2 regions of the Lysinibacillus sp. FSL M8-0134 genome follow, and region 2 is predicted to be linked to the other one. Evidence: riboswitches for the same ligand, from Rfam matches in the RefSeq annotation. Region 2 holds a riboswitch; the other holds the start of a gene.

Region 1 (3,199 bases), 170 kb from region 2:
CAGCTTGAAATTGAATTAATCGAGCTAACGTATATGTATGACACAAAAGGTTTCTATCAGCCAGTATACAACGTTTCTGGAACATTAAACGGAAACAACTGGTTTACACTAATACAGGCAAGAAAGTAATCCTTCTAAATCTAAACCATTACTTTAAGAGATGAAAAAGACCAGCTAAGCTAAAATTTTGCTTTGCTGGTCTTATTTGAGCTTTAGGCTTTCTTTTTTGAAGGGTATCCGATAGAAATAGCTATCATTCCGCAAATACCAATAAGAATGGGATAGATCGAGTATTGCAGCATACTTACTGGTGATATTTTGGCCACGCTTGCGGCAGCAAGGAATTGAGCCCCATACGGCAGAAGCCCTTGGACTGTACAGGAGAAAATATCTAATATACTTGCGGATTTTCTTGGCTCAATGTCATATTGTTCAGCAATATTTTTAGCAAGTGGCCCAGCAATTAATATCGCAATTGTATTATTAGCAGTAGATAAATTCGTTAAACCCACAAGGCTAGCAATGCCGAATTCAGCACCCTTTTTCGATTTAATTCTACTTGTCGCAAGGTGCAGCAAAAAGTCAATGCCTCCGTTAAACTTAATAACCTCTACCATTCCAGCTATTAATATGGCAAGAAAGGCGATTTCATACATACCGGACATGCCTTCTCCAATCGTTTGCAGAAGGCTCATCAAGTGATAGCTACCATCTACTAAGCCAACAGCACCTGCAAGGACAATCCCTAGTGCCAGCACAAGGAAAACATTCATCCCAGATAACGCTAAAATGATCACTAAAACATATGGTACAATTTTAACCCAATTATAGCTTACATGCGCCACTTGTGCTGTTTCACCCATTGAAATGATTGCTAAAATAATGCTCGTTACAATCGCTGCTGGCAATACAATCCAAAAATTAACCTTAAACTTATCCTTCATTTGTGCGCCTTGTGAACGTACGGCAGTAATGGTTGTATCTGAAATAAAGGATAAATTATCACCAAACATTGAGCCACCAACAACAGCCGCCATCACTAAAGCAATAGAAAGGTCTGTAAGATCACTTATTCCAACGCCTATTGGAGCTAATGCAACAATCGTTCCCACGGATGTACCCATTGAGAGGGAAATAAAACAGGCAATGATGAACAAGCCCACAACCAGTAAGTTTTGCGGAACGACCGATAAAGCAAAGTTAACAGTGGAATCTACTGCCCCCATACCTTTTGCAACCTCTGAAAAGGCCCCAGCCAAGAGAAAAATAATAACCATCATCATGACATTTAAATTCCCTGCACCTTGACAAAAAATATCAACTTTTTTCGTAAACGATTCTTTTCGATTCATGGCTAGAGCCACAGCACCTGCAATGGTGATAGCAACAATGACAGGAAAGGCATAAAAATCACCTGTAATAACCCCAGAACCAATAAATAATATCATAAAAACAACAAATGGGATCAGCGCCCATGGATTCTCTTTCTTCACTGTTTTACCTCCAAAAAAATTAAAATCAGCCTTTTTCCATAAAAAAAGGCCTCATCTTGAATGAACAAGAAGAGGCCTTATATTGAAAATACACCTCTTATCTATCAAGTCATTTCTTGCTGGATTTGGCACAGTAACTTAATGACTAAGTTCCGCTGCCGAGATTTCATCGGGCCAGTCCCTCCATCTCTCTTGATAAGAAGAAAAAATATTATTTTTTTGACACAATATTAAAAGATTAAAATAAAAAATTAATATTTGCAACAAGTTTTTTCTTTAACTTCTATACGTACATAGATTTTCCGATTAATCTTAGAAGAAATCTGCTTATTGTAGCTGATTTTGTGTATTACTGAATAACGCCGATAGCGGATATTCCATCTTGCTCCTCGGGTATTCATCCTGCTTCGCGAGTATTTCACCTTACTCCGTGGGTATTTCGCCTTGCTTCGCGGGTATTCAACCTTGCTTCGCGGGTATTCAGCCTTGCTCCGCGGGTATTTCGCCTTGCTTCGCGGGTATTCAACCTTGCTCCGCGGGTATTCAGCCTTGCTCCGCGGGTATTTCACCTTACTCCGCGGGTATTTGCCTGCTAAATAATAGAATATAATCCCAAGTCGCTTATTGTGCAACTAACAAAAAACCAGGTGCTCTTCTAAGAAGAACGCCTGGTTTTATTGTGAAAGTGAATCTTACTAACTTACTTAGTTTTGATTCGTTATAATACTACGCTAAGTTGAGGCAATGAACAAGTTAAAATATTTTCCAACAAAATTTTAGGGAATTTTTATGTTTTTTCGAGCATTTCAGGAACCCGTTTCAAAGGTATTAAATTTTGTAGTGCTCATTATTTTCGTTAAAGTAAGTAATAATAAAGTCCCGTAACTGTTGAACGGCAGCTGACGAAATGGAATTTTTTACCCAGGACAGACCTACTGTATACGTTGGATTCATATTAGCTATTTTTACAAAATGTAAATTGAACTTTCTACAAACCGATATGGGCAACAAGGCTACACCCTGTTCCAGCTGGATAATTTCTGCCAGAAGGGTTGAATCTACTTCATAGTTTTTGATAGGCATAAATCCCGCTCTTTCACAAAGTGACGTTGTAAAACGACTATATTCTGCATTGTTGGCTAAGGAAATAAAGGATTCATTTGCAAACTTAGCTAGAGCAACCTCTGACTGACCAGCCAATGGGTGATTAGAAGGCAACACAAGTACTACATCCTCTGCCACAAGCACACAGGTTTCAATTTCTTCATCAATGATTGGAGGGCCTGCTATGCCCAGATCAATATCCCCTCTCTTTAAATTTATACGTATATCATCCCTTGTCTCAATTCCCTGTTGAATTTTGGCATGAGGAAAATCATTAATATATTGACTAATTAGTCCAACGAGAAATCGTGTATTTGATATGGCTATTTTAACTGTACGAGCATTGATTTCATCAAGTGATTGAATATCCATTTTTGCATTTTCTAGTTCGATAAATACCTTATTAACATGCTTGAGCATAATCTGTCCTGCAGCACTTAATTCAATATTTCTTCCTTTTCTATGAAATAATTTTGTGCCTAGTTCATCCTCCAGACGTTTTATAGTCAAACTTAAGGATGGCTGTGCAATATTTAACTGTTGAGCCGCCTTCGAAATATGCTCTGTATTTGCTACTGTTTGAAAATACTTCAATTGTAAAA
Region 2 (3,199 bases):
AGATTACGTTTGAAAATATTCAACCTGTACTCGAGGCAACAAAATCATCAATGTTTTATAGTATTATTCGTTTTATGAGTATTTTTTCCTTTCCATTAATTGTGTTATTAATGCTTTACCCTGCTGCGGTTAATGTACAGCAATCCGCGCAGAAAGGGTTTTATATTGGGACCATCTTAGGTGGATTTGTTTTAGTGACATTGATTGTGCTATCAATTCTTGTACTAGGTCCTGAAAATACGGCTTCTAGAACCTTTCCAAGCTATGCCTTAGCACAAAGAATATCGATAGGGAATTTTTTGCAGCGGATTGAGATTATAATGGCCTTTATGTGGATCTCATCCATTTATATTCGAACTTTTATGTATTTCTATACGACCGTTGTCGGCCTTGCCCAGATTTTAAAAATCAAGGATCATCGGCCTCTCATTATACCGATGGGACTAATTGTTATTGGGCTTTCTCAAATAGTTCACCCAAACATTGTCCATTCGAACAAATATAATAATGAAATTTGGCCAATCTTTTCTTTTTTCATCACCATTCTATTACCGATCCTTTTACTGATTGTGGCGATTATTCGCAATCGCAAAGCGAAAGCTGAAACGAGCGAAATGCCCAAAGCAGAAACAAGCAATGACAATCAAAAAGTCTAATTTCTTTTAAATTAGCAAGAAATTAGACTTTTTATTTGAATTAAATATGATACTCAATTTCGTCAACAAAATCCCATTCATATGGTGTTTCTTGGTATACATAGTAGTTCAACCAGTTCGAGAATAATAAATGGGTGTGGGCACGCCATGTATTAATAGGCTCTTTAGTTGGATCATCGTTTGGAAAGTAGTTTACGGGAACGGCGATATCAAGGCCCTTAGCCACATCACGACTGTATTCATCGGCTAGTGTTGTTGCATCATATTCCAGGTGACCTGTAATCATAATGTTTTTATTATCTTTTGATTGTACGATAAATACCCCTGCATCCTCCGAATAAGATAATAAGCGTAAGTCTGGATGATTGCGTACATCGTCAATTGACACAGACGTATGGCGAGAATGAGGAGCGGTAAATAAATCACTAAAGCCCCGCACTAAATCTACCGTTAAATCGGTAATGACATGGGAATAGACACCAGAACATTTAGCTGAAAGCTCTATCTTTCCAATTCCATAGTGGTGATACAAAGCAGCCTGTGCTCCCCAACAAATATGTAATACGGATGTCACATTCTCTTTGGACCAATCCATAATTTCTGAAATTTCTTGCCAATAGTTGACCTCTTCAAAAGCCAATTTTTCTACTGGCGCCCCTGTAATAATCATGCCATCATAGCGTCGATGACGAATTTGGTTGAATGTCGTATAAAATAGCTGTAAATGAGATTTACTAACATTTTTTGATTCATGTGTGGCAGTGTTTAAAAACGTAATATTGACCTGTAACGGTGTATTCCCTAATAACCGTAATAATTGGAGTTCTGTTTTTTCTTTTTCCGGCATTAAATTTAAAATTAATATATTTAACGGACGAATTTGCTGTGTTTTCGCACGATCCTCTTCCATCACGAAGATTTTTTCCTCACGTAAATGTTCTCCAGCTGGTAAATTTTTCGGAATATTAATTGGCATCTTGCGTTCCCCTCTCTGTTTTCGCTCTCTTTTTCTAAAAATTAAAAAATCCCCCTCATTCCATACGAGATAGAATGAGAAGGATTTTTTTCACGTCCACTCTTATCTCTCAAAGGAATATCCTTTGTTGGAATTAGCACCTTTCTAACACATGTTAGAGGTTGCTGAAGCGTCATAGGGCCATATCCCTCAGCTTCTCTTGATAAGATTATTTAATTACCTTGAATTGTAACATGAACTAGTTAGAATATCAATAATTCATAGAATATTTTGTGATTCGCTATGCATGTTCTTTGTCCATTTGAAGTACACTAAGCTTGCTGTTAGTGGCTTTTCGATATTTAAAATTTATGGTAAACATGCCGTATTTATGTTACCATATAGCTTTAGTAAGAGAGAGGAACGTGAATAGTTTGATTAAAATTGAATTTCCAAAACCAGATGTAGTTATCCGTCAACGCGAACAAGAAGTAAAACCAGGTGATGTGCCAATCACACCTTATTTTGGCTTTATTGATTTCCATAAAATCACACGTGATAAAGGCGGCATTTTCTTATTCTATAATGACAAGAATGAGCTATTATTCGTTGGGAAAGCTCGTAAAATCCGTCAACGTATTAAAAAGCACTTTGAGGATAATGTATCACCGATGAAAAACCACCGTGATGAAGTGTTCAAAATTGAAGTCTATGAAGTAGAAGATCCAATGGAACGTGAAATTTACGAAACATATGCCATTAATACTTTCCGCTCCAAATACAATGTTGATAAAGTCTTTTATTAAGACAAATTACAAAAAGCCGAAATCTCATCAAAGTGAGATTTCGGTTTCTTTTTTCACAGGATGGTCATACGATCGATGGGTGTGTTTTGCTTGTTGATGAAGACCTCAATAAGGTTCTGTTCAGGGCTTTTCGATATTTTAAAAACATATGGTTGGGCCTCTTTTCGTTGCTCGCTGCCTTCATTAAGATGAATGATAAGTCTATTTTCCCCTACTTCGATACTTGCTAGTACATTCCCCTTTGAATAATAGACGAGATAATACGTCGCGTCATCTTCATACAATAATTGAATATTGTCCTGAGAAACGATGTTTTTCTGCACATGTTCTGGGACGATAGGTAGTTCACGAATGCTGAGTGGAGTGGTAGGTGGCGTAGCATTACATGCTGCTAACATTAGTAGACACCCTAAACCTAGCAACACTAATTTATTCAGAATGCTCCCCTTTTCTCATCTTTATTCTAAGAAAAAACCTTTTCGCTCTTTCGCAATCCAATCCTCAAGCTCCTGATCATCGCGTTTTACTAGTCTATTGATAAGGACATCATGCCAAATATAATCCTCTAACAAATAGATATGGACAGGGTCATTAGTGATGAAGGCGGTTTCTTGCGCGGATGGCGAGTGACCATAAATCATTTCCTGACCATCTACCGATAAAATAAACCAATGTGGAGTAGACGTTTTTTTCGTATAGTGTGTGGCCCTATGGCGGTCAATAGTCGCTAAGTGTTCGTCTACATACAGTGTAATGCCATGCACAGGAATACGCTGTGACAC

What was found. Region 2 has a riboswitch for S-adenosylmethionine ahead of metA (homoserine O-acetyltransferase MetA). Riboswitches for the same ligand answer to the same signal wherever they lie in the genome.
Region 1: it holds a riboswitch for S-adenosylmethionine, as region 2 does, so the genes downstream of both, MKY49_RS12755 (Na+/H+ antiporter NhaC family protein) here and metA (homoserine O-acetyltransferase MetA) in region 2, are expected to answer to the same signal.

The regions. Positions count from the first base shown of each region.
Region 1 is NZ_JBBPAJ010000001.1:2,479,437-2,482,635, forward strand. Features, by position in the region: gene MKY49_RS12750 (VanZ family protein) at 1-129, shown strand, start outside; gene MKY49_RS12755 (Na+/H+ antiporter NhaC family protein) at 213-1,448, opposite strand; SAM riboswitch class I at 1,588-1,695, opposite strand; gene MKY49_RS12760 (LysR family transcriptional regulator) at 2,322-3,199, opposite strand, start outside.
Region 2 is NZ_JBBPAJ010000001.1:2,311,989-2,315,187, forward strand. Features, by position in the region: gene MKY49_RS11740 (GerAB/ArcD/ProY family transporter) at 1-656, shown strand, start outside; gene metA (homoserine O-acetyltransferase MetA) at 697-1,632, opposite strand; SAM riboswitch class I at 1,732-1,841, opposite strand; gene MKY49_RS11750 (nucleotide excision repair endonuclease) at 2,046-2,417, shown strand; gene MKY49_RS11755 (hypothetical protein) at 2,471-2,815, opposite strand; gene MKY49_RS11760 (TrmB family transcriptional regulator) at 2,876-3,199, opposite strand, start outside.